Regions from separate parts of the Agromyces binzhouensis genome, predicted to be linked through region 1. Evidence: predicted binding sites of a transcription regulator. Region 1 holds the regulator's gene; the other holds the start of a gene.
The links. The regulator HspR, encoded in region 1, represses chaperone genes until heat shock. The targets are predictions, from matches to a motif close to AAGTTGAGTCNNNNNGACTCAACTT.

Region 1 (15,862 bases):
AATCCGCGCGGGGGAGAAGCGCGGGGCTGGGCGGCGGAGGGGGGAGGCGGGAGGAAGGGGAGGAGGGGCACCGGCGGGCAGGAATACTGGGAGAGCGCCGAGAGTTGAGTCAAGTACGCTCAAGTTCAGCGGGCTCGACTTGACATCGATTCGGGCGGGTTCGACACTTGAGTCGGCGAGGCTCAAGTCTCGCCGATCACTGACTTCGGCCGCGGGCGGGGAACGCCGGGCCGATCGCCGGGGGCCACTTCCGCGAGCCCCTCGGCAGAAGGAGATACACACATGTCACGTGCAGTCGGAATCGACCTCGGCACCACCAACTCGGTCGTCAGCGTCCTGGAGGGCGGCGAGCCCGTCGTCATCGCGAACGCCGAGGGCTTCCGCACCACCCCCTCGGTGGTCGCATTCACCAAGGACGGCGAGGTGCTCGTCGGCGAGACCGCCAAGCGCCAGGCCGTGACCAACGTCGACCGCACCATCTCGTCGGTCAAGCGCCACATGGGCACCGACTGGAAGTCGTCCGCGATCGACGGCAAGGAGTACACGCCGCAGGAGATCTCGGCGCGCATCCTCCAGAAGCTCAAGCGCGACGCCGAGCAGTACCTCGGCGACACCGTCACCGACGCGGTCATCACCGTTCCGGCGTACTTCAACGACGCCGAGCGCCAGGCCACGAAGGAGGCCGGCGAGATCGCGGGCCTCAACGTCCTGCGCATCATCAACGAGCCCACCGCCGCGGCGCTCGCCTACGGCCTCGACAAGGGCAAGGAGGACGAGCTCATCCTCGTCTTCGACCTCGGTGGCGGCACGTTCGACGTCTCGCTCCTCGAGGTGGGCAAGGACGACGACTTCTCGACCATCCAGGTCCGCGCGACCGCCGGCGACAACCGCCTCGGCGGCGACGACTGGGACCAGCGCATCGTCGAGCACCTGATCAAGCGCTTCAAGGACACCACGGGCGTCGACGTCTCGAAGGACAAGATCGCCCTGCAGCGCCTCAAGGAGGCCGCGGAGCAGGCCAAGAAGGAGCTCAGCTCCTCGATGAGCACCAGCCTCCAGCTGCCCTACCTCTCGCTCACCGAGTCGGGTCCGGCCAATCTCGACGAGACGCTCACGCGCGCGCAGTTCGAGAACATGACCTCCGACCTGCTCGACCGCACCAAGAAGCCGTTCGAGGACGTCATCCGCGAGGCCGGCATCAAGCTGTCCGACATCGCGCACGTCGTGCTCGTCGGCGGTTCGACCCGCATGCCCGCGGTCTCCGAGCTCGTCAAGAAGGAGACCGGCAAGGAGCCCAACAAGGGCGTGAACCCCGACGAGGTCGTCGCCGTGGGCGCCGCCCTGCAGGCGGGCGTCCTCAAGGGCGAGCGCAAGGACGTGCTGCTCATCGACGTCACCCCCCTGAGCCTCGGCATCGAGACCAAGGGCGGCATCATGACCAAGCTGATCGAGCGCAACACGGCCATCCCGACCAAGCGCAGCGAGACCTTCACGACCGCCGACGACAACCAGCCGTCGGTCGCGATCCAGGTCTTCCAGGGCGAGCGCGAGTTCACGCGCGACAACAAGCCGCTCGGCACGTTCGAGCTGACGGGCATCGCCCCGGCGCCCCGCGGCATCCCGCAGATCGAGGTCACCTTCGACATCGACGCGAACGGCATCGTGCACGTGTCCGCCAAGGACAAGGGCACCGGCAAGGAGCAGTCGATGACGATCTCGGGCGGCTCGGCCCTCCCCAAGGAGGACGTCGAGCGCATGGTCCGCGACGCCGAGGAGCACGCGGCCGAGGACAAGAAGCGCCGCGAGTCCGCCGAGACGCGCAACCAGGCCGAGCAGCTCGCCTACTCGGTCGAGAAGCTGATCAAGGAGAACGAGGACAAGCTGCCCGCCGACGTGAAGTCCGAGGTGCAGGGCGACGTCGACGCGCTGAAGTCGGCCCTCGCGGGCGACGACGACGACGCGGTGAAGTCGGCGTTCGAGAAGCTCTCGCAGTCGCAGGGCAAGCTCGGCGAGGCGATCTACGCACAGGGCCAGCAGGCGGATGCCTCCGCCGCCGGCGCGAACCCCGGCGAGGACGCGACCGCGTCGGGCGCCGAGGGTGCCGAGTCCTCCGACGAGGACGTCGTCGACGCCGAGGTCATCGATGACGAGGACGAGAAGAAGTAGCCATGACGGACGAGAACCAGAACCACGACGAGCCGATCATCCGCGACAAGCGACGGATCGACCCCGAGACGGGTGAGGTTCGCCAGCCGCAGGCCGAGGGGGCGGATGCCGCGGCATCCGCCTCCCCGGAGGCCGCCGACGCGGAGGCCCCCGATGCGGGGGCCGCCGACGCCGCCGACGCCGACACGGTCGCCGAGGGCGACGAGGAGCTGACGGTCGACGACATCCTCAATGCGGCGCAGGCCGAGGTCGAGGACCCGTCGGCGGAGCACCTCGCCGACCTCAAGCGGGTCACCGCCGAGTACGCGAACTACCGCAAGCGCACCGAGGCGAACCGCGAGGTCGAGCGCGAGCGCGCGATCGGCGCGACGGTCGCGGTGCTCCTGCCGGTGCTCGACGACCTGGACCGGGCCGAGAAGCACGGCGACCTCGAGGGGGACACCCCGTTCGTGACGATCGCGGCGAAGCTGCGCGCGTCGGTCGAGAAGCTGGGCCTCGCGAAGTTCGGCGAGGTCGGCGAGCCGTTCGACCCGCAGCGTCACGAGGCGATCTTCCAGCAGCACTCCGACGAGGTCGAGGTCGACACGGTCGCCGACGTCGTCGAGACCGGGTACCTGCTCGGCGGCACGCTGCTGCGCGCCGCGAAGGTCGTCGTCAAGACCCCCGCGTGACCCTCCCGGGCCGGTTCGCGGCATCCGTGTTCACCAGCGGATGCCGCGGGCCGGCCCTCCACGGTTCCCAGTAGATTCAGCAGGAAGGAGGCGCCGATGGCCAGCCAGGATTGGTTCGACAAGGACTTCTACGCCACGCTCGGCGTCTCGAAGGACGCGAGCGACGCCGACATCAAGAAGGCGTACCGCAAGCTCGCGCGCAAGTACCACCCCGACCAGAACCCGGGGGATGCCGCGGCCGAGGCGAAGTTCAAGGAGATCAGCGAGGCGAACTCCGTGCTCTCCGATCCCGAGGAGCGCAAGGAGTACGACGCGGTCCGCGCGATGGGCGGCGGCGCGCGCTTCACCGCGCCGGGCGGGGCCGGTGCAGGAGGCTTCGAGGACGTCTTCGGTGGCATGTTCGGTCAGCAGGGGGCCGGAGGGACGCGCTACACCTTCCGCCAGGGCGGCGGAGGCGGCGACTACGACGACCTGCTCGGCGGACTGTTCGGCGGTGGGCGGTTCGGCCAGCCCACCGGCGGCTACCGGGGCTACGGCGGCCCGACCAAGGGTCGCGACGTGGCCGCGTCGACCACGCTCGACTTCGTCACGGCGACCAAGGGCGATCGGATCACGCTGCAGACCGCTGAGGGGCGGGAGATCAGCGTCAACGTGCCCGCCGGCGTCGCGGACGGACAGAAGATCCGGCTCCGCGGCAAGGGCCATCCGTCGCCCGACGGCGGCGAGGCCGGTGACATCGTGCTCACCGTGAAGGTGCGCAAGCACCCGGTGTTCGAGCGCGACGGCCTGAACCTGCGCGTCACGGTGCCGGTGACGTACGCCGAGGCCGCGCTGGGCGCGACCATCCAGGTTCCGACCCTCGGCGGCGAACCGGTCAAGCTGCGCGTCGCTCCCGGCACGCCCAGCGGGCGCGTGCTCCGCGTGAAGGGCCGCGGGGTCGAGACGAAGAAGGGCACCGGAGACCTGCTCGCGATCGTGCAGGTCGCGGTGCCGGCGCACCTGTCGAAGGACGCCGAGGAGAAGCTGCGCGAGTTCGCGGCGCAGCTCCCCGACGAGAACCCCCGCGACGACCTGCTCGCGAAGGCCCGGAGCGCCTGATGCAGGTCGACGGCGAGAGCCCGCTGTTCGTCATCTCGGTCGCGGCCGAGCTGGCGGGCATGCACCCGCAGACGCTCCGCCAGTACGACCGCATGGGGCTGGTCTCGCCCAAGCGCACCGCGGGCAAGTCCCGCCGCTACTCGATGCGCGACGTCGCGCAGTTGCGCGAGATCCAGCAGCTCTCGAGCGAGGGCGTGAGCCTCGAGGGCATCCGCCGGGTGCTCGGGCTCGAGAACGAGGTGAACGAGCTGCGCCAGCGAGTGCGCGAGCTCGAGCGGGCGCTCGCCGACGAGATGCTGAACCGTCCGGGGCGCCGCGTGTTCGCGGCGGGCTCCGAGGGGGAGGTCGTCACGCTGCGCTCGGGCACGCGCGTGCGCCGCGAGAACGCCGTCGTCGTCTGGCGCCCCCTCGAGCGCGACTGAGCTCCCGGCTCCCTCCCCCCGGCTGATGCTCGCCACCGAGCGGGCGCCTGTGCGAGGCTGTGCCTAGCGCTCGGGCGGCACGGGCGCGCGTGCGTTTCGGGGGAGGCGACGATGACGGATGACTCTGACGTGGCGCCGCTTCCACCGCCCACCCCGCAACAGCTCCTGCTGCTCCTCATCCCGGCGCTCGTCATCGGCGCGCTCTGTGCGCTGGTGCTGCGTGCGCTCGAGGTCGCGGCCGGCGCGCTGCAGGGCGTGCTCTGGACGACCCTGCCCGACGCGCTGGGCGTCGATCCCGACGGCTGGTGGATCGTCGTGGTGCTCACCGCGACCGGGTTCGCGGTGGGCCTCGGGCTCCAGTTCCTGCCGGGCCACGGCGGACCGGACTCCGCCACGACCGAACTCGTCTCTGAGCCGCTGAAGCTCCGCACGCTGCCCGGGCTCGTCATCGTCACCGGGCTCGCGCTCGCGGGCGGGGTGAGCCTCGGCCCCGAGAACCCGATCATCGCCATCAACGTGGCCCTGACCGTCGCGCTGCTCGGACGGATGATGCCGCGCGTCGGCGCCCGACTCGGGATGCTGATGGCCGCGGCCGGCACGATCGGCGCGCTGTTCGGCTCGCCGGTCGCCGCGGCGCTGCTCTTCACGGGTACGCTCGCCGCGGTGCGCGGCGGCGGCGCCCTGTGGGACAAGCTCTTCCTGCCGCTCGCCGCCGCGGCCGCCGCCGCGGGAACGATGCACGTCCTGGGCGCACCGCCGCTCCAGTTCACGCTGCCGACGGCACCCACGACGCCGATGCTCCTCCTCGCCGGCATCGTGATCGCGTGCGTCGCGGCCGTGCTGGGGCTCGTGGGCGCGTACGCCTTCCCCGTCGTGCACCGGCTCTTCCATGCCCTCCGGCAGCCGCTGCTCATCGCGACCGCGGGCGGCCTGGTGCTCGGGCTGCTCGGCCTCATCGGCGGCCCGATCACCCTGTTCAAGGGCCTCGACCAGATGGCCGAGCTGTTCGAGGATCCCGACGCCTACGACGCCGGCGAGCTCGTCGTGATCGTCCTGGTGAAGCTGGTCGCGCTCATCGTGGCGGCGAGCGCCGCGTTCCGCGGCGGCCGGGTGTTCCCGGCGGCCTTCATCGGCGCCGCGCTCGGCATCCTCGCGCACACCCTGGTCCCGTCCCTGCCGATCGCGTTGTGCGTGGCGAGCGCGCTGATCGGCATCCTGCTGGTGGTCGCCAGGGACGGATGGCTCGCGCTCTTCGTCGCCGCCGCCGTCGCGGGCGACCTGGCGCTCCTGCCGTGGCTCTGCGTGGTCATCCTGCCCGCATGGCTGCTCGTCTCGAGGGCGCCCGAGTTCCGGATCGTGCCGAAGCCGGCGTCGCCGAGTGCGGACGCTGCGACGGCGACGGAGTCCGGGTCCTCCGAGCGGCCGCCGACGGCCTGACGATCAGTCGCGAGCGGCCGGCACCGGCGCGATCTCGCCGAGCAGCCGTTCGACGCGCGCGCGGATCTCGTCGCGCACGCGTCGGACGCCGTCCTGGTCGAGTTCCGCGGGGTCGTCGAGGCGCCAGTCGAGGTATCGCTTGCCGGGGTAGACGGGGCAGGCGTCGCCGCACCCCATCGTGATGACGGCGTCGGCCGCGCGCACGACGTCGTCGGTGAGCGGCTTCGGGAACTCCTCGCCGAGGTCGATGCCCTGCTCGGCCATGACCGCGACGACGGACGGGAGGATGCCGGCGCCCGGCTCCGACCCGGCCGAGCGGACGTGCACGCGGCCCGCGCCGAGCTCGCGCGTGAGCGCGGCCGCCATTTGGGAGCGGCCGGAGTTCTGCACGCACACGTAGAGCACCTCGGGCACGGGCTTGGGGATGGCGCCCTTCGCCTGCGCGAGCGCGGTGAGGCGTTCGTTCGCGAACCGGGTGGCGAGGCTCGGCAGGTGCACCGAGACCTTCGCGGTGCGCGCGAGCGCGGTGTAGGACTCGAACACGGTCCGCTCCACGGTCTCGGCGTTCACGATGCCGTCGTAGTGGGAGGCGAGCCGCTCGGCGCTGCGGTGCAGGACCGACTGCGGGTCGTCGAGGGTGAGCTGCCCCCCGCGCGTGCTCATGCGCGTGCGGCTTCGGAAAGGATCTCGCCGAGCAGTTCCTCGATGCGGCGGCGGATCTCGTCGCGGATGGGGCGGACGGCGTCGATGCCCTGGCCGGCCGGGTCGTCGAGCTCCCAGTCCTCGTAGCGCTTGCCGGGGAAGATCGGGCACGCGTCGCCGCAGCCCATGGTGATCACGACGTCGGATTCGCGCACGGCCTCGGTGGTGAGCACCTTCGGCGTGTTGCCGGCGATGTCGATGCCCTCTTCGGCCATCGCCTGGACGGCGACCGGGTTGATCCGGTCCTTCGGCGCCGAGCCGGCCGAAAGCACCTCGACGCGGTCGCCGCCGAGCTCCCGCAGGTAGCCTGCGGCCATCTGGGACCGTCCGGCGTTGTGCACGCAGACGAACAGGACGGTGGGCTTGTCGGACATCGGGACCTCGCTTCGCTCGAACTCCCTAAAGCATAGATGGAGATCTATGCATTGTCGAGCGCGCACTCAGGCCAGGCTCGCGATGAGCTCGCGCACCCGCCGATCGATGTCGTCGCGGATGCCGCGGACGTCGCCGAGCGGCCGGCCGACCGGGTCGTCGAGCTCCCAGTCCTCGTAGCGCTTGCCCGGGTAGACGGGGCACGCGTCGCCGCACCCCATGGTGATCACCACGTCGGCCGCGCGGACGACCTCGTCGGTGAGCGGCTTCGGGTAGGCGCCGCCGACGGGCACGCCGATCTCGTCGAGCACGCCGACGACGGCGGCCGACACGGCGTCGGCGGGCTCCGACCCGGCCGTGCGCACGTGCACCCGGTCGCCCGCGAGGTGCCGCAGGATGGCCGCGGCCATCTGCGAGCGGCCGGCGTTCTGCACGCACACGAAGAGCACCTCGGGCGCGGTCCCGCCCGACTCCGGCGACTGCGCTGCGAGGGCGGCGAGCCGTTCGGCGGCGAACTCCGCGGCGCGCGACGTGAACCGCTTCGAGACGCCCGTCCGCTCGGCGAGGAGGTCGCGGCTCTCGCGGACGTACCGCTCGACCGTCTCGCGGCCGAACGTGCCCGCGAACCGCGTCGCGAGGTCGTCGACGACGCGCTCGATCGCGGCCTCGTCGTCGGGGCGCGAGTCGGCCGTGGGCATGTCGAGCAGTTCGGTCACGCGATCGAGGTGATCGGGTGCGACCGAGTACCAGGCACGGCGCCCGTCGGGCCGGCGTACGAGCACCCCGTCGTCGAGCAGCGCCTTCGCGTGGTGCGACACGGTCGGCTGCCGGAGGCCGAGCTCGTCGGCGAGCTCCGTCACGGTCGCGCGGCCGTCGGGGCTCGCGATGATGAGCGAGAGCATCCGCGCCCGGGTGGGGTCGGCGATCAGCGCCAGGCCGCCGGCCGCGGCATCCGCCCCACCCTTGTGCATAGACGACAGTCTATGCAATCGAGCGGACGTCTCGGCCCGCCCCCGGACTCAGCAGCAGCCGTTCGATCCGTCGAGGCTGGTCGAGCAGACGCCGGTCGCGGGCAGCTCGAGCTGCACCTTCGCGGCTCCGGCGGCGTCGCCCGCGAGCCAGGCGGAGATCGAGCGCACCTGCTCGTAGCCGGTCGCGAGCAGGAACGTCGGGGCGCGCCCGTAGCTCTTCATGCCGACGAGGAAGAAGCCGTCCTCGGGCTGGCGGAGCTCGGCGAAGCCGTGCGGCTCGACCGTGCCGCAGGTGTGCACGTTCGGGTCGATGAGCGGCGCCAGGCGCTTCGGCGCCTCGACGATGTCGTCGAGCTCGAGCCGGACCTCGCGGAGCAGGTCGAGGTCGGGGCGGAAGCCCGTCGCGTTCACGATGAGGTCGGCGTCGTGCTCGACGAGCTCGCCGGCGCGCGAGCCGACGACGCGTACGCCGCCGTCGGCGGCGCGGCCCAGCCGGACGATCTCGAACCGGTCGAGCACCTCGATGCGCCCCGCGTGCACGAGGTCGTCGACGCGGCGCCCGATCGAGGCGCGGGCGGGGAGCCCGTCGTCGTCGGAGGTCGTGACGCGGACGGCCGAGGCGTTGCGGATGGCCCAGGTGATCCGCGTCTCCGGCTCGTCCCGCGCGAGCGCGGCGAGGGCGAGCAGCGTGTTCGCGGCCGAGTGCCCGGCGCCCACGACCGTCACGCGGCGGCCCGCGAAGCGGGCGCGGTCGCGTCCGAGCACGTCGGGGAGGGCGTGCGTCACCGAGTCCGCGACCTCGTCGAGCCCGAGGGGATCCAGGCCGTTCGAGCCGAGCCGGTTGGGCGTGCGCCAGGTGCCCGACGCGTCGATGACGGCGCGCGCCGCGACATCCTCCACCTCGCCGGATGCCTCGCGCACGCGCAGCACGAACGGCGTCGCCGCGCGCCCGGCCGTGCGGGTCCGGTCCATGCCCTCGCGGGCCACGGCGGTCACGACGACGCCGAGCCGGATGCGCGACGCGAGCGGCTCGAGGGCGGCGAGCGGCTCGAGGTACTGCTCGACGAGCTCGGCGCCGGTGGGCAGTCGATCCTCGTCGGGGTGCTCCCATCCGGCCGCCTCGAGCAGGCGGCGCGACGCGGGATCGACGAGGACGCGCCACGGCGAGAACAGCCGGATGTGGCCCCACTCGTGCACGCTCGCGCCGACCCGGTCGCCGGCCTCGTAGACCACGACGTCGATGCCCCGCTCGAGCAGCTCGGCCGCGGCCGCCAGGCCGATCGGACCGGCGCCGATGACCGCGACGGGGAGGGTGTCGAGACGCTCGGAGCGCGTCGCGGGGCGGGTGAGGTCGAGCAGGGTCATGGCGGGCCTTTCGTGGATATCGAAGTTCTTCGATATCAGTCTCGACCTGTACATCGAAGTTTGTCAATATTCGAGGTAGGATCGGTCGCATGACGACCTTCGAACTCACGCCGGTCGGCGTCGGGTCCGCCGAGACCGGTGCGGCGTGCTGCAGCCCGCTCGTCACCGAGCCGATGGATGCCGGGCGCGCCGAGCAGCTCGCGGCGTCGTTCAAGGCGCTCTCCGACCCCACGCGGCTGCGGCTGCTGTCGATCGTCGCGAAGTCCGAGGGCGAGGAGGCGTGCGTGTGCGACCTCATCGAGCCCGTCGGCCTCAGCCAGCCGACCGTCTCGCACCACCTCAAGATCCTGGCCACGGCCGGGTTCCTCGAGCGCAGCAAGCGCGGCACGTGGGCGTACTACAAGCTGGTGCCGGGCGCGCTCGACCGAATGTCGCAACTCCTCGCCGACGGCTAGCGCCCCCAGGCCGACGCAGGTGCGGTGACCACAGGAACGGGCGCCGTCGACCACCACGCACCGTTCCCGTAGTGGCTCGACGCCCACGGCGAGGCCCAGATCGCGCGAGCCGTGGCATCCGCCGACGTGCCGGCCTCGAGCCCCGCGACGATGCCGGCGTAGAACGAGCGCTTCTTCAGGTTCGAGGCCGCGTACTCGGCCGCGGTCACGAGCGTGTCGTAGCTTCCGAGGCCGCTGCCGCCGCCGGAGCCGTACCCGTTGTTCAGCGGGTTGTTGCGGTTCCACCAGTTGTCGGGGCCGTTCTCCTCGCGCATCCACTCCACCATGAGCCGCACGTTCTCGTCGGTGAGCGGCCAGTCGCCGAACACGAGCACGAGCCTCGCCCAGTCGTAGTTCGTGCCGGAGTCGACGAGTGTCTCCGGCCCGGTCGTCGTCGAGTAGCCCTCGCGCGACACGCTCGCGGGCGCGACGTCGCCGTCGACCTCGACCTCCTGCACAGCGCCGGAGAACGGCGAGACGGTCGTGACGTATGCCTCCGCGATCGGCGCGCTCGCGCGCGGGAGCGGTGCGAGGGCGAGCGTCGCGAGGATGCCGGCGATCGCGGCGGTCGCCGCGAGTGCATTCCCGAGCCGCCGGTGACGTGGGCGGACGGACGCCGCACCACGGCGCTGCGGCGTTGGAACCCGGCGAGCGGACGCCGCGTCCCGATCGGGCGACGCGGTCGGTGCGACCCGGCGCCCCGACGGCGCCGACGACGGACGCCGCGTGGTCGATCCCCTCGCCGCGCGGCGCTCCCCCGGTGGACCTGCCGTGTCTCGCATTCGGGGGCCGAACCTACCAAACGCGGCTGATCGCCGCCATCGGGTTCCGCGCGACGATCCGACGTATTCCCGGACGGGCGCGTCAGTCCTCGGTGAGCGAGCGCAGCGTGCGGAGGTTCGGCACGTCCGTCGTCGACTTCTCCGTCTGCACCAGCATGGCGCGGTCGAGGCTCCCGATGCTGAAGCCGCTCAGCGCCCAGCCGAGCGGCGGCATCACCGCGGGCACGGTGGACGGCGCGACGATGACCTCGAGGCCCGGCAGGCATCGTGGGTTCGCGCAGTCCTGGACCTCCTCGATCGCGCGAGCCGCCTTCTCGGAGCCCTCGTTCGAGGCGGTCGGCTCCGCGTCCGCCGTCGTGGCGTCGCGTTCATCGACCTCGCCGATCGTCACGAACGCCGCGGTCACCCGCTGTCGCAGCGCCTGCTCGGTGGCGGCCTTCGTCAGGGCCGGATACCCCACGAGCGGGACGAGGGGCTCGGCGGTCACGTCCTCGAGGTTGCGTCGGAGGTCGTACCCGGCGGAGTTCTTCAGGTACACGAGGATCGGCACGATCGGATCCGCGGTCGGGTGTTCGCGGTTCCAGGCCGCGATGCGGTCGGCGATGACCGGCGCCAGGTCGGCGGCGGTGCCGAGGCCCGACGGTTCCGCGTAGCCGCCGTCGACGAGTTGCATGCTCGCGTTGCCGCAGACGCTCTCGCCCGGCATGCGCGCGGCCGGCGTGATCACGGCGAAGCGCGCGGAGAGCATCGCCGCGGTCGCCCAATCCATGTCGGAGAAGCACGCGGACGCGACGGGCAGGCTCGCCGCGGGAGCCGTCGCGGGCGTCTCGCATCCGATGCTCGGGTCGGCCTCGACCGCGGCGGCGGCGGCGTCCGGGTCGTCGTCGGGCGCTGCACCGCCGGCCCCGGACGTCGTCGGCGCCGCGGGTGTCGGCCCGGCCTCGGTCGTGAGCCCGTTCGAGACGAGCACCTTGCACTTCGAGCGGATGTCGGTGGAGTTCAGCACCGGGATGCCGACGCGGTCGTTCGCCTCGAGCGCGACCGTGGCCTCGAGTCCGTTCACGGCGTCAACCCACACGTCCTCGATGAGGGCCGCGCGGTCGCGCCACGCCCATTCGCCGGCGACGTTCGACGGGAGGCGCAGCCCGGTCACCGAGGCGACGAGATCGCCCACCATGAGCGACGCGGCGCCGGTGCCGACGGCGTTCGGTCCCGCGAGCCGCTTGAGCTCCGTCGCGGCACGGACCTCGTCCGATTCACCGGCGGCGGCGACGGCGAGTCCCACGGACCCGCCGCTGACGCCGCTCGACAGCAGTACCGACGCGGCGATGCAGTCCGGCTCGTCGACGCGACCGCGGAGCTGGTCGAGCGCCCGCGCGGTCCAGTACGCGGCGCGGATGCCGCCGCCCTCGGCGGCGACCACGAGCGCCGGAGTGAACTCCGCATCGCCGACGGTGGCCGTGCAGCCGGCGCGGGCGAGCGCGCCCAACCGATCGTCCACCTGGTCCTCGAACGAGTCATCCGCGTTGCGCGCCGCGACCGGGTCGCCCTTCGACGCGACCGCCCCCGTGCGGACGCCGTGCAGGCCGACGTCGTCCGCACCGACCACCGGCGCGATGATCGCCCAGATGAGCGGGATCGTGATGGCGAGCGTGAGGACGGGATCCGCACGGAGCCGCAGGAACCGGAAGACGGGCGCGGGCGGGTGGTCCTGCAGCACGACCGTGAAGGCACCGAGCACCGCACCCCACGCGGTGAGGAGCAGCACCGCGAGCGCCGGTGCCCCGAAGAGCGCGGCGGTCTGCAGTGGCAGGAGGCCGATCCACGCGAGCAGCAGGAGCCCGGCGGCGAACCCGAGCACGATGACGATGACGTGGATCCGCCGTCGCCGCGGCGCCCCGGCGTCCGCGTCCACGCGGACGGTCGGGTCGAGCAGCACCGGCACGTGCCACTTCCACCGCAGCAGCCACGGCGAGGCGACCGCCATCGCGAGCCCGAGCAGGAGCAGGACGATGGAGAGCGGATACCGCTCCGCGGCGTCGTTCGGCAGCCGCCCGGCGAACACGGGCGCGGTGAACGAGCGCACGAGCCCGAGTCCCGCGATGACCGGGATGGCGACGGCGACGGCGTCGCCCGTGAGCCACGCCCAGCGCGCGCGGTCGAGGCGGTCGATCCGAGGAGTGATCTTCCACGCGGCATCCGGTCGGCGCAGCCAGGTCAGCATGACGAGCGCGGGCACGACGAGGAACACGATGGCCGACCATCCGGGCACCCAAGCGCCGGTCAGCGACCCCGTCACCACCCAGAGCACGAGCCAGACGATCATCGGGGCGAGCCACCACAGCGCGTGCACGCGGCGGGGCGTCACCTCGGTCACGTCGAACCCCCGGACCCCCGAGGCGAGTGCGCGAGTGCGCGCCCGGCCGAGCGACCAGGCGCACAGCACGGCGATCGCGATCGCCACGAGGGCGAGGGCCATGTGCCGACCGGCCGCGCCGTCGAACGCCGCCCACCGGCGCTGCAGGTCCGGAAGTTGGTCGAGCACGCCTTCGGTGGGGATGCACGTGAGGACCGCGAGGGCGAGGACGAGCACGGCCGAGAGGCGGTGCAGCCAGAGCGCCTGCGCGAGCCGGCGGACGGCGGTCCAGATGATCCGCCGAGCGAGGGCGTCGCGCACGACGAAGACGGCCAGCAGCAGGATGAGCGCGCACTTGAGGGTGCCGAGCGCGGCCTCGGTGATCGCGATCGGACCGAGCGGCGCCAGGAGGCCCGCCTGGTCGGCCGGGACCGGCGCCCCACCGAACACGAGGAGCAGCGCTCCCGCGAGCAGCACGACGAACTCGGCCGCCTCGACGCCGAGCAGCAGGATGAGGGTCGTGTGCGCGTACCGCCGCGGATCCTCGTCGCCCATCCGGGCGATGATGCGCTTCGCCATCCAGAAGTAGGCGACGATGAGGGCCAGGTCGATGAGGATCGACGCGATGATCCATCCGCCGATCGAACCGCGGCTCGCGCTCGACGCCCATTCGGACCAGCTCTCCCGGGAGAGCAGTGCGAGCGGCCCGATCGTGCCGTTCAGCGACGCGCTGCGTCCGGTGGCGCTCAGCGCGCCGGCGATGAGCCGGTCGATCTCGGCGAGCGAGATGATCGCGGCGAGCGCCACCGTGACCGCGACGATGGCGCGCATCGTGCGCGGCCGCCGGGACTTGACCCACCGCTTCAGCTCGTCGGCGGCGCGGGCCTGCCCTGCCACGGACGATGCCGAGGCACGTTCGACGACGGCGGCCATGGCTCCCCCCATCCAGGCTTGGCCGTGACGATAGTCCTGTGGCGGGTGGCGCCGTGCGCCCCGTTCGGGGGAGATTCCCGGACGCGGCGCGGGTAGGGTTCCGGCGTGGACTTCGATGCGCTCCGCCGGTATCCCGACCTCGAGGCGCCGGGGCTGGCAGCGGCGGATGCCGCGGACCGGCTGGTCCTCGACGAGGCGGCGTCCGCGCTCGCCGACGCCGCGCCCGCGCGCGGCTCGGTCGTCGTGATCGACGACGGGTACGGGGCGCTCGCGCTCGGCGCGGTCGCGGCCGGTGCGCGCGGCGTCCGCGTGCACCAGGACCCGATCACGGGCGAGCGCGCGCTCGCCGGGAACGCGGCGCGCCTGGGCGTCCCGGCCGCCGAGCACCCGACGAGCCTCCCGCTCGCACCCGAGCTCGTCGCCGACGCGCGAGTCGTGCTGATGCGGCTCCCGCGCGCGCTCGACCGGCTCGACGAAGTCGCCGGCCTCATCGCGGGGCACGCCGCACCCGACGTGCGGGTGTTCGCAGGCGGGCGCATCAAGCACATGTCGCTCGCCATGAACGACGTGCTCGACCGGTGGTTCGCACGCGTCGACGTGACGCACGCCCGGCAGAAGTCGCGCGTGCTGGTCGCGACCGAGCCGCGGCCGGATCCGGCCCGCACGGCGGCGTGGCCGCGCAGCGCGCGCGACGACGCCCTCGGGCTCGAGGTCGTGGCGCACGGCGGCGTCTTCGCCGGCACGACCGTCGACATCGGCACGAGGTTCCTCCTCGGCGTGCTCGGTGACGCGGTGCCCGACGCCGGCACCGCCGTGGACCTCGCCTGCGGCTCGGGCGTCGTCGCCGCCTGGCTCGCGCGCGAGCGCCCGGGACTCGTGGTGCGCGCCTCCGACCGGAGCGCCGCGGCGGCGTCATCCGCCCGCCTCACCGCCGAGGCGAACGGCGTCGTCGACCGCGTCGAGGTGACTCGCGCCGACGGTCTCGAGCACCTGCCCGACGCGAGCGAACGGCTCGTGGTGCTGAACCCGCCGTTCCACTCGGATGCCGCGGTGCACACGGGCATCGCGACGCACCTGTTCGGCGAGGCGGCGCGGGTGCTCGCTCCCGGCGGCGAGCTCTGGTGCGTGTGGAACTCGCACCTGCGCTACCGACCGCTGCTCGAGCGGACCGTCGGTCCGTCCCGGGAGATCGCACGCAACCCGAAGTTCACGGTCACGGCGTCGACGCGCCGCTGAGCGCGCGCCCGGGGGTCGCCGGGCCGACACACCGCGAACTGGGGCGTGCGGTCTCGGCGCGAACCTGTCAGGCTCGGAGTGTGACCACTACGGCTGCCACGAGCCGTCGTCGTCTCCCGACGGGGACGGTCACCTTCCTGTTCACGGACGTCGAGGGCTCGACCCGCCTCGTCGAGGCGGCCGGTGAGCGCTGGCCGGCGCTGCTTGCGGAGCACGACGCTCTCGTCCGCGACGCCATCACGGGCAACGGCGGCACGGTGGTCAAGACCGAGGGCGACGGGTTCTTCGCGGCCTTCGCCTCGGCGATCGAGGCCGTGAGCGCGGCGGTGGCGGCGCAACGGGGGATCGCGGGCCACGACTGGCCCGAGGGGCTCGTGCCGAAGGTCCGCATGGGACTGCACACCGGGCTGGGGCTGCTGGGCGGCGACGACTACATCGGGCTCGACGTCCATCGGGCCGCTCGCATCATGGCCGCGGCGCACGGCGGGCAGATCGTCCTCTCCGCATCGACCGCGGCGCTCGTGGAGCACGAGCTGCCCGTCGACGTCGTGCTCCACGACCTCGGCCGGCACCACCTGAGGGACCTGTCGCAGGCCGAGGGCATCTTCCAGCTCGACGTCGCCGGGCTCGACGTCCGATTCCCCGCCCTGCGCTCGCTCGAGGCCGTGCCGAACAACCTCCCCGCGCAGGTCACCCACTTCGTCGGGCGACGCCGCGAACGCGCCCGGGTCCGCGAACTGCTCGAGGCCTCGCACGTGGTCACCGTCACGGGCACGGGGGGAACGGGGAAGACCCGGCTCGCCCTCCAGGTCGGCTCCGAGATCGGCGCGCAGTTCCGCGACGGGGTCTTCTTCGTC
Region 2 (15,862 bases), on a different contig from region 1:
GGTCGGCGTCACGGAGGTAGCCCATCGCTTGACGGCATACCAGGCCGCCGCGCGAATGGGCGACGAGAAGTACTTTTCGTAGCCCGGCAGCTTGAATGCCGTCAGCAAGATCGCGAGCGTTCTCGGGGATTGCGTTCCAAGTGTCGTGCTCGAACCTGAGTATCGGACCGCTTCCCGCCATGTCGACGGCAAGCGACCGCGCGAGCGGAATCCCACAGGCCATGGTGCCGTGCACGGCAATGATCGCTGCTGGGCCCACTCCACCGGGAGGGAGATGGCGCAGTTCGGGGCATTCCTCCGCGGTCTTTCGCTTGAGCATCAGATCGTCGAAAATTGCGCGGTCCAGTCGACCGTGCATCCACGGGTCTCGCTCCGGACGCCGCATTCTTCTATTGACCGTCATTGCGAGCCGACCGACGAGATAGGCGGCACCTTCGACGACCCCGAGCCCGATGCGATAAACGCCGTCGCGTGCTGCGCAGAGGCCATCGACAGCGCTTGAATTGCTGCCCCGGTACAGCCTCCATAGAATCACGGACTCGATCGGCTCGTCCTGAAGGAGGCCGCGAAGTTCGCGAGCCCGAAGCGCGGTGTCTGTGCGGATGGACTCCTCGGTGTCAGTGCCAGAGTCGGTCTCCAGCACGGCCTCCACCGCACCGGGATCGATCGGCACAATGAACGCGAACGGCGTAATGGTCATCGCGCCTATCAGTCCAGCGTCGTCCTGAAGACCAAGGATCTGAACCTTGTCCCTTTCCTCGAACAGCGGAGTGGCTCGAGCGTCCCAGTTTTCGGGATGCCCACCAGATGTGATCGCTGCCGTCGTCCCTTCCCGAAGCGCGGCAAACCGTGCGTTGTCGGCCTTACCTAGGGGGCTCCATGTCTCTGGAGTGTCCCCTGCCCATAGGTCTGAGGTGGCCCCCTCATGCAGGAGTCGACGCCACAATGCGCGCGATCTGGGCGCCTCCGACCAGATCCGGCGTTCCGATCGACCCATGCGCGGCAACTCCGACCAGCTCGACCCACTCGGCTGGGGCTTCCGCCCATCGTCTTGCGGTGACACTCCCAGCGAGGCCTCTGAGACGAGATGAGCAGACCGAACTACCGGATCCATCTCCGGACCCGAGATCACTACTCGGAACATGCGCACAGGCTACTGCCGCGACTAGGCGGTAGCGCCCCCGCGAACGGGGCTCATCCGTAGCGCGAAAGTCGCCTTGAAGCATCGGGAGCGGCACTCCTCATTCGATCAGTCTCACGGGATTCCGGGATCGCTCCTCCGGCACGCCCCAGAGATCTCCCGCTTGACGGGCCGGATGTCGCGACCAGCGCCGCTGGCCGTGCCCGATTGGCGGCGCACCGCCACTCGACCGATCCCTCGGTACTTCGGTACTTCGGTACCGGAAGCGGGGATGGAGACGAAGGGTAAGACTCGGCCGGGTGCCGAGGCGCCGTGCGGAGTCGGACGGCGTCGGGGCCCCCGGCGGACGGGCGGCGCCGAACCCTGGCATGGAGCGGCTTGGCAACTGGCAGCGCCGGGTCTTTGAATCGAATCGGCGGATGTCGTCGACCCCGGCCGGCCGGGCGCTGAGATTCGTCCACTCGACGAATCCGTCTCGCGCGACGGCAGTTGTTGCGGGCGTCGGCGAAGCCGGACCCGCAACAACTGATCAGACGACAGCCGCGTGGCGCGGGGACGCCGCCGCGGCGGCAGGCGCTCGGGTCGAGGGCCCGCCGGCGCGCGCCTACGCCGCCTGCGACAGGTCGACCGTCGCGTTCGGCACGGATGCCACGACGAACTCGCCGTCGGCGGCATCCACCCGCACGCCCTCGCCGTCGCCGAGCGCGCCGGTGACGAACAGGTCGGCGATGCGGTCGTCGATCTCGCGCTGGATCAGGCGACGCAGCGGACGGGCACCGTACTCGGGCTCGTAGCCGCGCTCCGCGAGGAGCGCCACCGCGGCATCCGTCACCTCGAAGCCGATCTCACGCGCGGCCAGCCGCGACGAGGTCGCACCCAGCATGAGGCGCACGATCTCAGCGATCTCCGACGACGACAGCTTCTGGAACAGCACGATCTCGTCGATGCGGTTCAGGAACTCCGGCCGCATGGCCTCGCGCACCTTGCCCATCACGCGCTGTCGCACGTCATCCATCGACGAGAAGCCGTTGGCCGCAGCATCCGCCGACGCCACGAAGCCGAGCGCACCCGACCGCGACGCGAGGAACTCCGAACCGAGGTTCGAGGTCATGATGACCACCGTGTTGCGGAAGTCGACCGTGCGACCCTGGCCGTCGGTCAGGCGTCCGTCGTCGAGTACCTGCAGCAGCAGGTTGAACACGTCGGGGTGCGCCTTCTCGATCTCGTCGAACAGCACGATCGAGTACGGGTTGCGCCGCACCCGCTCGGTGAGCTGCCCGGCCTCGTCGTAGCCGACGTATCCGGGAGGGGCACCGACGAGCCGCGACACGGTGTGCCGCTCGCCGAACTCGCTCATGTCGAAGCGGATGATCGCGCCCTCGTCGTCGAACAGCGACGACGCCAGCGCACGCGCCAGCTCGGTCTTGCCGACACCGGTCGGTCCGAGGAACAGGAACGAGCCCACCGGCCGCTTCGCGTCGCCCATGCCGGTGCGGTTGCGCCGAACCGAGCGGGCGACGGCGGTGACCGCGTCGTCCTGCCCGATGACCCGGGCGTGCAGCTCGCCCTCGAGGTTCGCGAGGCGCTCGCGCTCGCCCTCGGTGACCCGATTGACCGGGATGCCGGTGGCCCGCGAGATCACGGCGGCGATCTGCGGCTCGTCGATGACGGTCGAGTCGGCGGCAGCGCCATCCGCCGAGGCGGATGCCAGCGCACGGCCCTGCGCCGCAGCCTTCTCGGTCGCCTCGTCCAGCCGCTCCTGCACCTTCTCGATCTCGTCGCGGATGCGCGACGCCTCCTCGTAGTGCTCGGCGCGGACGGCCGCGTTCTTGTCGGCCTCCAGGTCGGCCAACCGCGAGATCAGGGCGGAGACATCCACCTTCACACCCAGCTTGAGGCGCAGGCGCGCGCCGGCCTGGTCGATGAGGTCGATGGCCTTGTCGGGCAGCACGCGGTCGGTGAGGTAGCGCGCGGAGAGCTCGACGGCGGCGCGCAGCGCCTCGTCGGTGTAGGTGACGCCGTGGTGCTCCTCGTACGCGGGGCGCAGGCCCTGCATGATGAGCACGGCGTCCTCGATCGAGGGCTCGCCGACCTTCACCGGCTGGAACCGGCGCTCGAGCGCGGGGTCCTTCTCGATGGTGCGGTACTCCTTGAGCGTGGTCGCACCCACGAGGTGCAGCTCGCCGCGGGCGAGACGGGGCTTCAGGATGTTGCCCGCGTCCATGCCCTCACCGGCACCGCCGGCGCCGACGACGGAGTGCACCTCGTCGACGAAGACGATCAGCTCGCCCTTGTGCTCGGCGATCTCCTCCATCGTCTTGGTGAGGCGCTCCTCGAAGTCGCCGCGGTAGCGGGTTCCGGCGAGCATCGCGGGCAGGTCGAGCGCGACGACGCGCTTGCCGAGCAGCGCCTCGGGCACGTTCTCCTCGACGATCGCGCGGGCGAGGCCCTCGACGATCGCGGTCTTGCCGACGCCGGCCTCGCCGATCAGCACGGGGTTGTTCTTCGTGCGGCGGCTGAGGATCTCGATGGTCTGCTCGATCTCGTCGGTGCGCCCGATCACGGGGTCGAGCTCGCCGTTCGCGGCGCGCTCGGTGAGGTCGAGGCCGAACTTGTCGAGCATGGGCGTGGCGGATGCCGCGGCATCCGTCTGCTCGCCCATGCCGCCCATCTCGGGGCCGGCGGACGGGTCGGATGCCACGTGCTCCCCCAGTCCGGCCGCGAGCGCCTCGGCGGTGACGCCGGCGCGCGCGAGCACCTGCCCGGCGGGGGCGTCCTGCCCGAGCACGAGCGCGAAGAAGAGGTGCTCGGGGTCGATGTACGTCGACCCGCTCGAGCGTGCGACCTGGTACGCGTGGAACAGCGCGCGGCTGGCCGACGGCGTGATGGTCGCCGCGTTCGCGTCGGCCGTGTCGGATGCCGCGGGCAGCCGCGCCTCGGTCGCCGTGATGATGCGCTCGGGCGACGCGCCGACGCGCGTGATCGCCTGCGCGACGGACTCGTCCTCGACGATGACGCGCAGGATGTGCAGCGCGTCGAGCTCGGTCTGTCCGCGCTCGAGCGCGAAGCGTCCGGCACGCTGCAGGATGCTCTGGGTGCGCGAGGTCAGGAACCGGCTGAGGTCGATCGACCGCGCCTGCCTGGCCTGCTCACCCGCGAGGTAGCGGGCGAGAAACTCGTCGAACGAGCTCGCGCCGGCCTCGTTGAAGTTGTCGGGCACCTGGTCCTCCTGGGAACTTGAGTTGGGTACGCTCAAGTTCAACGCTGAAGGGTGCTCCCTATTCCAGCCGAGCACAGGTACGCCGCACACGAGCAAGAGCCCAGGACTCAAGGGGCACGCTCCCGCGGCACTTGAACTGCTCAGGGTGCATGCTCACCCCATCGCATGATGGCTACGCACCGCCACCTCCACCGCCGATGACGTAGACAGTGCTGTCCGTACAACCGCTCTCAATCCACGGACCCCAGTCTTGCGGACTCGACGTCTCGGGATTCAGCCATTGAATCCTGCCAACGCGCTCGTATGCGCCTTCAAGGTCAGCGAGGTATCGTCGCTGCTTGTCGTCGCGGGACGCGACGGGCAGGGCGTTAATGATCGCCCCTTCACTGAGATGAAGGTCCTTCTCCAGCGCCGTCCGAATTCCCCCGTCCTTCACTATCGCTATTGCATCCCGGAGGTCTCGTACAGGCCTATCGGGCTCTCTACGCACTCGTCCTCGAGACTCCATGCTTGCCAGCCAAGACGTCATGATGCGGGGCGCGTGCTTCTTCCACTCCTCGTGAAGCATTGGTGTCATCAGCGCGCCTGTTTGACAGCCCTTACTCTCCAACATCCGCGCCAGAGTCAAACACGCAATCGCCGTCGAGTTACCCGCGGGGTCGCTAACACTCCTGGCGACCGAGGCATCAACAATAATGTGGCTCAAGAGAACGCCCATCGAACTAGTTCTCGCGTCCTTGAATTGCATCCAAGTACGCCCAGTCGGCATCTCGCGAAACATCGTCGAAGTCGAGCGGCCAATCGCCGAATCGACCCGCCTCATCAATCTCGGCGGTAGTAATTGTTTGGAATCCTGTGAAAGCATCGCGACCGAACCAGTTCAATGAGAGATCGGCGGCAGCTAGTCGATTTTGCGCAACTGCGGTCTGAATACCGCGAATCACCAGCGAACTATGCGTCTCAGCCACCACCATAACGCCTCGATTTGCGGCCTCGACAAGAATGTCCCCTAGGGCGAGTTGCGCTCGAGGATGGAGATGTATTTCGGGCTGCTCAATGTAGACAATCTGCCCCGTGTTCGCCGCCAGAAGTGCCACGAGTACGGGCAATGTTTGACTCACACCGAATCCCACATCTGCAACACTGACGAGATCGTGCGCCCCACCCTGCTGCGCATGCGGCATGCGTCCAACCGTCAACTCAATTGAAGCATCGTCCAACTTACGCGGCGCTAGCTTCCATGTGAGGCCGAGATCCTCCAACTGAGACGAGAGGCGGCCTAGCCTTGCAGAATTGGAGATCGACCATTCATAAACCAAGCTGGCAACATAAGTCTCAAATGTTCCTGGGTACGTAGCCCCCACCGCCGAGCGATTGTATGCCCTCTCCGGATTGCCTCGAAGTCCCGGAACATGAATTATTCCCCTCAGCAAGTTCACCCACTGATCGTCATCGGCGATTTCATCACTAATCGGAATTCGCAGCGGAGAAATGCCGCCGGCTTCGATGACCAATCGCAACTCCAGAAAGCACCTGTTGCGGTAAACCTCGAGATCCCATTTGACGCCACCGTCGGCCGCTGAACTAAAACGTGGCTGATCTTCGAAGACCTTCACATAGGAAGCTGCACGCGAACCTGCGGCCTCGCGAAGCTTCTTTCGACCTGACGGGCTCGGATTGTCGGTCAATTCGAGGGACGCTTCGCCCGCGCTCAAAATGTCGGACTCGACAGACAGACCTTGACCCTTTTCGGCGTATGTGGTTATGCGACTCTGGTTTCCGCGCCTCATGCCAACTGTGAACCGGCGCACGATGTCGTTCTTCGCCTTTCCCCGACTCAACAGTTGAGCATAGTCAGTGATCTTCACGTTTGGGCCGTAAAGCAGAAGCGGCCCCGGATCAAACGCGGAATCTAGAGTCTGCTTCAACATAAGGAACGGCTGCATGAAGCTCGACTTCCCAGAGCTATTCACCCCGGCAATGATCGTGAGCGGCGCCACGCGCAGTGTGCGAGGGTCCCGAACCGTCTTGTAGCCTTCCACGGTGAGCCAGAGGTCCCCTGCGCCTCGGCGCCCAACTTTATTGCGGCGAGCGCTCCCACTCGTCTTGTCCGCCACGTAGCCCTCCTCGTTGCGTCTACGATCGACCGCGGATCACCGCCGGGCCTGACAACCACTATTGCACCAATATCTTGTTGGGCCCGCGGGCCAGTCCACATATTCGGACTCCACGGCTCAACATCGGTGCGCCAGTCCACACTCTCGGATTTCCCTGTGGACCGCATACGGGCGGAACAATCTGATCGGGCGCGACGTGATGCACCACAATGAAGTCACCCGACCCTCGCGGAAGTCCTCACTCGAACACTCCACCGGCATTATCTGAGTCGCGACCCAACTTCGCATCATGCATTCGCTCGTTGTCGTCGATATCGGACCCGGGATTCTTCACGGCTGGCGCGGCGGCTTCTCATCGCTCGGTTGGAGCTCAGACTCTCTGTCCAACCATTCTGCGACGAGCCTGCGTTACCTTCCATCTACATTGGCTGATGGGGCGCACTCGCGTAACACGCGCACTGCGGGCGGCCCTTGAGCTGCTAGATATCTTGAGCCGCGGCCGCGAAGTGACCAACGTCGCCCGGCGTCAGGTCTGCGGCTGGACCGGTCGCGATCGGCTGCCCACTCGTCGTCAGCCGCGCGGCCAGGCCCACACGGCATCCTGGCCTCGAAGCGCGCCACCTTCTATGGCATGTGCCGGCGAGGTGAGATGGGCGCGCTCCTTACACTTCTCTAGGTCGACGATCGTCTTGCACACAACCTTCTCGTAGAACTCGCGACCGAAGTGCAGATCGGAGCCCTACGCGCCGACCTTCTCCCACCGACGCGGTGAGGTCGAGCATCAGCTTCACGCGCGTGCATCCCAGGGCGAAGCCGACCTCAGGGACTCGGCGGCGCCGTCGACCCCCGCGGGATGAGCGTCGGCAAGGCCGTCCGGATGCCACGATCCCGCTCCTGCGGCGACAGCAGCAACTGGAGCGCCTTCGAGGCGATCTGCTCGAAGGGCGTCCGGACCGAGGAGCGCGCCACCGGCAGCCGCGACACCAGCAGGATGTCGTTGCAGCCGACGATCGAGATGCGCCTGGGGTCGCACCGTTCGATCACCGTGAACAAGGTCACCCGAATGACGACATGATCCCTTCCGGCTCGGCCCGCATCGCGCCGTAGTACAGCCTCACGATCCCCGTCGCCATATTCGTAAGGCCAGACGCCCCAGCCAAACACCCAAGAGGGGCAACGTGCTTGCACCCACGAGCGCAGCGCCACGCTGCATTTGGTCGTCTGTGCCCAACGAGAAGGTACCCAGGAGAACGGCTGACACGAATACCGCCGCTGACGCAGCCGACGCGGCGATGACCTTCGAGAGCGCCTGACCTCGACGGGTCCACCAACGGGCCTCACGAACCCTGATCAGCGGCAGCACTTCAGTTAGGAATTCGAGTGCATACATCGAGTCGGTGATGCTCTTGGCACCAGTTGCCGCGGATACGACAGCCCCTTCCCGATCAACGACCTCGCACACCTCGTCACAGACATCGAGGATCTCGCGCCATCGGTCGATGCGCCGACGATTCCCGGTAGCGACCAACGCAGACGACAAGATCGGCCTGACGGGAAAAGTCACGTAGTGGTTCTCGTAGACCTCAGGACGACGGGCGATCGTATAAAAGCAGGGCTCCGAGTCGGGCAACGAACCTATCGAACCGCCGCGCAGTTCCTGGTCAATCCGCTCCCGCACGGTTCTTATCGAGTCCGACGGGTCTTGGCCTAGATAGCTTGCGTCTGCACCGCTGAACTCGTGGAGCGCAAACAGGACCAATGCAGACTCCACCGGGCTTCGCGCTAAGTCGGAGTCGAACTCACGGACGAGCCATGCGACCGCATGGGCAAACAACTCCTCGGCTCGCTCGCGTTGCGTCGGGGGCAACTTGTGCGGGATGTTCGCACGGCGCAACGTGGCAAGAACCATGGCGGTCGGCATCAGCTTCGGCCTCGCATCGCGGAAGTCGATCGATGCGTGGTCCGTAACTAGATCCCACCCGGCATACGACGACGGATCTTGCACAAATGAATCCAGTCCAGCAGTCGTGGATGAGACGATCGCCGAGCTGAGCAGCAGCTGTTCGGTATCCACTTGCACTGCTGCGTCTACGGCAACGCGATCATCGCCGGAACCCTTGAACGCTACCGCGGTCGAAGCCGCAAAGCTTGTGTACGCGTCCACGACGGCGCAGCACTTCAAGGTCAGCGCTAGGTCGCCGGCATCCAGCGAGTGAGTTGGATCGGACGTGGGGAGGCCGGGGAGGACGGCGATGGCCCGTGCTGCACTGACTCGCCCACCCGAGTACCTGCAGAGCATCTGAATCGCTGCCGAGGTTCCGTAGATGCCGACCTGCGCAGAGCCGACCGCAGGCCCGAGGAACTGTCCCCAGGCCGAGGTCCCTCCCCCAGGCCCGTCACGACGACTGTCCTCAACCGACCGATGGATGCGCTCGATGGCTGACGTCACTTGCGTCACACGAGGGCCGCTCGAGCGGCGCGTCCGAGTGCCCCACTTGGTACGAATTTGCGTACTCATGGCAATCCCCCTGCGAAGTCACCGCCGGAGGCAACATACTGGATGCATGACTTCTCCCGTCGGTGGCCACGCGCAGCTACGCGAAGCGAGCCGTGAGCGGCTGGATGACCTACGAAGGGTCTACGAGCGACGCTCCGACGAGTACATCGCGACGACGCCCGACCAAGTCGAAGGCAGCATGAAGGTATGGATGGACGCGACAGTCCGTAACCTCGCCTGCGACGCGAGCATCCTGGAACTTGGCTCGGGCAGCGGCCGCGACGCCGCCTACTTTGAGTCGCTCGGGTTCACCGTTCAGCGCTCAGATGTCGCACGCCCCTTCGTGGAGCGACTGCGCTCGATGGGGCACCATGCAGAGATTATCGACGCGGTCCGCGATCCATTTCCTATGGACCTCGATGTGATCTTCGCTAACGCAGTGGTGTGCCACTTCGAGAAAGATCAGTTCCGAGAGTTCCTAAGGCGCGCGCGCGGTTCTCTGAAATGGGAAGGAACGCTGTCCTTCTCCACGAAGTACGGGGCCAAGTACAAGTCCTCGTCACCGCAAGATCGCCTTGGCGACGTCCGGGAGTTCTCGGAGTGGCCAACCGACGAGCTGTGCGACTACTTGAAGATGTCCGGGTTCGACGTTGAGTTTCTTGAGGTAACGGGCGCGTTGCGCAGTTCGAGCCGCTGGATAAATGTCGTCGCTCGGCGAGCCTTACCTGCACTGTTTTAGAACACACCAAACCTCGGGCCTCAATCACTCGGTAATGGGGACTACATGAGTGGCTACACATCGCCGTCGGATTGCGAGATTTGCATTGAACTTGGCGGAGGCGTGCAGCCAGAATATTACGCGGTGTGGGGGGTTCCCGATACCGGCCGAGTTCTGAGACGTAACAGCCGATTGGCGCTCGTACCTGATCTCGCACCCCTCCACCCAAACCATTGCCTACTGTTCGCGACCTCGCACTTCCTGAGCTTCGCTGACTTCTTAAGCGAGGATCGCGATGCGCGCACCGCAGAAGTGATCGAATTCATTGAGGAGTACCGTTCTCAGTTTGGCACGGTCACCCTCATCGAGCATGGATCGACTGCGAGCCTGGAGCGCGACCCGTCGTGCGTTACGCATGCTCACATCCATCTGTTCAGCGTCGACGCAGCTGCCGTGTTGGACATCTTTCGGGCTGAAGCTGGCATCCGCGTGTCTTCTCCACTCGGCCTTCGCGAAGTGACCGATCACGCATTCGGTCGCGAATATGTAATGGTCGGGAACTTGGAGAGTATGCAGCTGGCGATCGACTGGGCGCCTCCTCACAGGCAGTACGCCCGGAGCCTGGTCGGCCGCGCAACCGGACTCTCGCTCGACAGCACCTGGTCAGACAAATGCCTTAATCCGTCGATTGTTCGAGCGTCACTTGCCGATTGGGGAGCTGCAGATGACCGGTGAAGCGTGGTCTTCAGAACCGGAGCGTGTTGAAATGATCACCTCCGATTTGTTCGCACACCAGAGCGACGCGCACAGCGTCATTGATCGAGATTTCTCTTTCATCCTGAGAGGCGGAGCTGATGCACGTGACGATTGCGCGTGGTTCGACTTCAACGGTCGCGGGACACTGGTTTTCGGTTCTGACTACGTTCGAGGTGCAGGATTTCTGCTCTACGAGCTTGGCCACCTCGGGAACTTCGATGTTGGATACTATCTCGCCGCGGCGAACATTAGTGACCTCGCCGCGATGGGAGCGGTTCCACTGGCGATGACTACCGTGGTGCGATACCCGAAGGAATTCTCCGACGAAGATTTCCGCGATGTCATGCTGGGAATCCGGGAGTGCACTAGTCGGTTCAAGTGCCCAAATGTTGGCGGCGACATCGGGACGTCCGACAGATTGATTCTTTCTGCCGCCGCCGTTGGAGTGGTGCGGGAAGGCTCCGCCCTAACACGGACCGGCGCCAAGGTAGGCGATGCTCTAATGCTGAGTGGTCCCACCGGTGTCGCGCTGGCTGCGATGGTCTATTTCGAGGGCAAGGAGCGTCAGGGGTGGTCTCTCGCGGGTTCTGATGAAGAAGAGCTACTCCATTCCTGGCGCCGAGTAGAGCCACACGTTGATCTCGGGCAGTTCTTGTCCGAGCGTGGTCTGGCAACAGCGTGTCAAGACACGTCTGACGGGCTGCGTGCGACCGTTGAGCAACTGGGCACCGCCAGCAACGTCCGGTTCGAAGTTGACCTTAGTGCGGTTCCTGTTCCCGCAGTAGTCGAACGCGTCGCGAATCTAGCCGGACGTGATCCCTACCAGATCGTCTTCGGCGGCTCCGTCGACTTTCGGCTTCTCTTCACCGTTCACCCCGACCGCGTGAGCGAACTTCCGTCGAGTTGCATAAGAATCGGAACGGCGCGCGATCTCGCCGACGCCATTCCTCGGAGCGAGCCGCTGCCAGGGGTTGCGTGGACACATCAGCCCGATCCGCTCGCCGGGGTTAGGAGTACGGAGCCTCCGATCTAGTCGGGGCCTCTAGCTTCGGCGCGAAGCCGCGTTGCGATATGCGGGCTACGGGGGACGCGACCACCCGACGCGCTCGCTGTAGTTCCCCGTGAGGTTGTGAACGCGGTCTGTTGGGGTTGATCTGCCGATGCCGGTGTGGGGTCGCTGATGCTTGTAGTGATGGAGCCTAACCATCAGGCACGAAGACATCCACTTAGCCTGCCCAGCAGGGCACGCAATCTCAGGTATCACAGATCCATGCAGCCGCCCCACGCATCGGTTTGCCGAGATTGGAGTCGAGCCCGATACATCCGCCACTTGGCATCGGGGTGCGTGCGGAGGAAAGTTCTGCGAGATGGTGGTAGACCTGCCAATAGAGACGAGGAGCTACCGTGCCGTGCTCCTCGACGTCAGCGCCCCCGCGCCGCCGTCGACGCCCGCGGGATCAGCGTTGGCAGCGCCATCCGGATCCCCCGCTCCCCCTCCCCCGGCGACAGCAGCAGCTCGAGCGCCGTCGAGGCGATCTGCTCGAACGGCGTGCGCACCGAGGAGAGCGCCACCGGCAGGCGCGAGACGAGGGGGATGTCGTTGTAGCCGACGATCGAGAGGTCGGATCCGATGCGGAGGCCGAGGCCGCTCGCCGCGGTGAGCACGCCCATCGCGAGGTTGTCGTTCGCGGCGAAGACCGCCGTCGGGCGGTCGGGGCGGTCGAGCAGGCGCGTGCCCGCCTCGATGCCGTCGTCGACGCCGTAGCCGACCGAGAGCATGCGGGCGTCGTCGATCGGGAGCCCGGCCTCGCGCAGGGCGCGCTCCGCGCCGGCGCGGCGGTCGCGGGCGCTCGAGGTGAACCACGGCCCGGTCACCATCCCGATGTCGCGGTGCCCGAGGTCGATGAGGTGGCGCGTCGCGAGGTATCCCCCGGTCTCGTCGTCGCCGAGCGACGAGGGGCTGATGCGGTCGGTGCGGAGCACGAGGACGTGGGGGATGTCGCGGGCGCGCAGTGACGCCGGGAGCTCGTCGTCGAGGCGGGCGGTGGCGAGGATCACGCCGTCGACGTTGCGATCGAGGAGGGTCTCGGTGGCGCGGCGCTCGTGGTCGGGTTCGTCGCCGCAGGTCGCGACGACGGCGAAGTAGCCGCGCCGGCCGGCGGCCTCCTCGATCGCCTGGAACATGAGCGCCATCACGGTGTCGGTCAGGCGCGGCACGAGCACGCCGATGGTGCCCGTGGCACCGCGCCGGAGGTTCGCGGCGAACATGTTGCGGCGGTACCCGAGCTCCTCCGCGACCCGTCGCACGCGCTGCGCCGTCTCGCTGCGGGACGCCGGCGTGCGGTCGTCGAGGATGCGGCTGACGGTCGAGATGCTCACGCCGGATGCCTGCGCGACATCCTTCAGCGTGACCGGCCCACCGGCGTGCGTGCGCTCCACCTTCAACCTCCTGCCACCGCGAGTCTACGGGCGGGCGACCGGCGGGATCGGGCGCCATGCGACGGCGCGCGCCACGCGGCATCCGGAATCGGGTGTTGACAGTCGCTCACGTCATGAAGCATACTTGCAAACGTTCCCGCAAACGTTCCCGATATCGTTTCCACACCGCGGGTCTCGACGAAGAGAAAGACAAGGAGTCGGACGATGGCACTCGACCTTCGCGGACTGAACCCCGCACCCGTGACCCCGTTCACCACCGACGGCGACATCGACTTCGCCGCCATCCAGCGCCTGGGCTCGTGGCTCGGCTCGATCGACGGCGTGAAGAGCCTCGTCGTGCTCGGCCACGCGGGTGAGGGCACCTTCCTGACGGTCGACGAGCAGCTCGACGTGATCCGCGCGTTCGTCGACTCGACCGAGGGCCGGGTGCCGGTCATCGCCGGCATCACGGGCGAGGGCAATAAGGTCGCTGCGCTCGAGGCCGAGCGCGCCAAGGCCGCCGGCGCCTCCGCCGGCCTGGTCTACCCCTCCCACGGCTGGCTGCGCTTCGGCTACCAGCAGGGCGCCCCCCAGAGCCGTTACCGCGAGATCTACGAGACGAGCGGCCTGCCGTCGATCCTGTTCCAGTACCCCGACAACACCAAGGCCACCTACGACCTCGACACGCAGCTCGAGATCGCCGGCCAGGAGGGCGTGTTCGCGACCAAGAACGGCGTCCGCAACATGCGGCGCTGGTACACCGAGATCCCCGCCCTGCGCGCCGCGTACCCCGAGCTGCAGATCCTCTCGTGCCACGACGAGTACCTGCTGCCCACCATGTTCGACGTCGACGGCCTGCTCGTCGGCTACGGCAACATCGCCCCCGAGGCGCTCATCGAGCTCATCGAGGCCGGCAAGGCGCAGGACTACCCGCGCGCCCACGCCATCCACGAGCGACTGCTGCCCGTCACCAAGAACGTGTACCACCGCGGCTCGCACATGGAGGGCACCGTCGCCCTGAAGTGGGGCCTCGTGCACCGCGGCATCCTCGACCACGCCACCGTGCGCACCCCGCTGCTGCCGCTGCCGGATGGCGCGGACGCCGAGATCGCGGCGGCCTTCGCGTCGGCCGGCCTCGAGAAGGTCGGCGTCACCGTCTGATCCCCGCGGCGGGGGCCGGCGACATCCGGCCCCCGCCCGCCCCCACCGATCCCGGCCGACGAGGCGTAGGATCGTCGCCGTCGAAGTGCGGCACCCGAGTCAATGACGACTGCGCGGCCAGGCGCCGCACTCCGAAGAAGGAGGCTCGCGATGAGTGAGCGAACCAAGACCCGCCACACCACCACGACCCCGGGCACCGGGTACGGCCGCGTCTCGACCGAGTCGATGCGCGCCATCGTCGAATCGAGCGGCCGGCGCCGATCGTTCTGGCAGCAGCTCGCGCTGATCGGCCCCGCGTTCGTCGCCGGCGCCTGGCAGTTCGGGCCCGGCAACCTCACCACCGCCGTGCAGGCCGGAAGCGGCTACCAGTACACGCTGATCTGGGTCGTCGTCGTGTCGACGGTCCTCATGATCTTCCTCACCGACATGAGCGTGCGGCTCGGCATCAAGTCGCCCGTGTCGCTCATCTCGTCGATCAAGGACCACCTGGGCACGCCCGTGGGCGTGCTCGCCGGCATCGGCGTGTTCCTCATCACGCTCATGTTCTCGGTCGGCAATGCGGTCGGCGCGGGGCTCGGCCTCTCGATGATGCTCGGCGGCGCGCCGATCATGTGGACCGTGATCTGCACGGTCGGCGTCGCCGCGCTCCTGCTCTTCCGCAACGTCTACCGCGTCATCGAGAAGGTGCTCGTCGTCGCCGTCGCCGCGATGTCGGTCGCGTTCATCATCAGCGCGTTCATCGCCAACCCCGACTGGGTCGAGGCGGCGTCGGGCCTCATCCCGACCGCGCCCGACGGCGCCTGGCTGCTGATCGTCGCGCTCGTCGGCACCAACTTCAGCGTCAACGCCGCCTTCTACACCTCGTACGGCACGAAGGAACGCGGCCGCACCGAGGAGCAGTACCGCGACGTCACGATCGTCGACACCATCCCCGGCATCGTCGCCCCCGGCATCATGACCTCGCTCGTCATCGTCGTCGCCGCCGCCGTGCTCGGCTCGACCGGCGAGGCCGCGGCGACCATCGTCGCCCTCGGCGGGATCTTCGAGCCGCTCGCCGGACCGATCGGATCGACCCTCTTCGCGCTCGGGTTCTTCGGGGCCGCGTTCTCGTCGATGATCGCCAACGCGACCGCGGGCGGCACCATGCTGTCCGACGGACTCGGCCGCGGCGCCTCGTCGGGCTCGCGGACCGCGAAGATCGTGAGCGCCGCCATCCTCGCCTTCGGCGTCACCGTCGCGCTCGTCTTCCAGCAGGCGCCCGTGCAGCTCATCGTGATCGCCCAGGCGCTCACCGTGCTCGTCGCGCCGCTGCTCGCCGTGCTCATCATCGTGATGGCCAACCGCCGCAGCCTCATGGGCGAGATGCGCAACCGCTGGTGGCAGAACGTGCTCGGCGTCATCGGGCTGGTGTCGGTCGTGGCGCTCTCGGTGCGGCTGGTGCTGAGCCTGGCCGGCGGGTAGGCGCGGGCGGATGTCGCGGCAGGGCGGCCGGGGGCGACCCCGGTCGCCCTGCTGCGTGCGCCGGGCGGTGTGAGGGGGCAGGGTCGTGTCGACGTCGGCTCCGGAGCTGGGCCCAAGCCGCCCGCGGATGCCACCCTTCCCCCAAGATGTCGTGCAGCGCCTCGTCGGCGCATGTCTCCTGGCCCGCCGGATGTCGCGCTGCGCCTCGTCGGCGCATGTCGCCCTGCCGGCAGCACGTCGTGCATTCCTCCTCCACACGTGCTGATCGATCGGATTCATCCACAGGTAGAATCCCTGATCGTGGCGGCTTTCCGGTGCGATCGGATGTCGGTGGGTGCCTGCAGGATGGAGACATGGAACCCCTGCGACTCGA

Region 2: ACFVHK_RS14465 (ATP-dependent Clp protease ATP-binding subunit) is a predicted target of HspR. The motif match lies at 4,376-4,400, and genes of this name have one in related genera.

What each region holds. Positions count from the first base shown of each region.
Region 1 is NZ_JBHXVJ010000001.1:234,555-250,416, reverse strand. Features, by position in the region: gene dnaK (molecular chaperone DnaK) at 283-2,166, shown strand; gene ACFVHK_RS01240 (nucleotide exchange factor GrpE) at 2,169-2,837, shown strand; gene ACFVHK_RS01235 (DnaJ C-terminal domain-containing protein) at 2,934-3,935, shown strand; gene ACFVHK_RS01230 (heat shock protein transcriptional repressor HspR) at 3,935-4,357, shown strand; gene ACFVHK_RS01225 (ion channel protein) at 4,469-5,794, shown strand; gene ACFVHK_RS01220 (arsenate reductase ArsC) at 5,798-6,457, opposite strand; gene ACFVHK_RS01215 (arsenate reductase ArsC) at 6,454-6,870, opposite strand; gene ACFVHK_RS01210 (metalloregulator ArsR/SmtB family transcription factor) at 6,937-7,839, opposite strand; gene ACFVHK_RS01205 (FAD-dependent oxidoreductase) at 7,888-9,204, opposite strand; gene ACFVHK_RS01200 (ArsR/SmtB family transcription factor) at 9,294-9,659, shown strand; gene ACFVHK_RS01195 (hypothetical protein) at 9,656-10,480, opposite strand; gene ACFVHK_RS01190 (hypothetical protein) at 10,563-13,769, opposite strand; gene ACFVHK_RS01185 (class I SAM-dependent methyltransferase) at 13,875-15,005, shown strand; gene ACFVHK_RS01180 (adenylate/guanylate cyclase domain-containing protein) at 15,086-15,862, shown strand, end outside.
Region 2 is NZ_JBHXVJ010000008.1:78,028-93,889, reverse strand. Features, by position in the region: gene ACFVHK_RS14470 (esterase/lipase family protein) at 1-700, opposite strand, end outside; gene ACFVHK_RS14465 (ATP-dependent Clp protease ATP-binding subunit) at 1,746-4,361, opposite strand; gene ACFVHK_RS14460 (hypothetical protein) at 4,534-5,079, opposite strand; gene ACFVHK_RS14455 (AAA family ATPase) at 5,084-6,478, opposite strand; gene ACFVHK_RS14450 (hypothetical protein) at 7,298-7,447, opposite strand; gene ACFVHK_RS14445 (hypothetical protein) at 7,593-8,552, opposite strand; gene ACFVHK_RS14440 (class I SAM-dependent methyltransferase) at 9,043-9,714, shown strand; gene ACFVHK_RS14435 (hypothetical protein) at 9,760-10,428, shown strand; gene ACFVHK_RS14430 (thiamine-phosphate kinase) at 10,418-11,482, shown strand; gene ACFVHK_RS14425 (LacI family DNA-binding transcriptional regulator) at 11,872-12,888, opposite strand; gene ACFVHK_RS14420 (dihydrodipicolinate synthase family protein) at 13,093-14,028, shown strand; gene ACFVHK_RS14415 (Nramp family divalent metal transporter) at 14,179-15,489, shown strand; gene ACFVHK_RS14410 (HNH endonuclease signature motif containing protein) at 15,843-15,862, shown strand, end outside.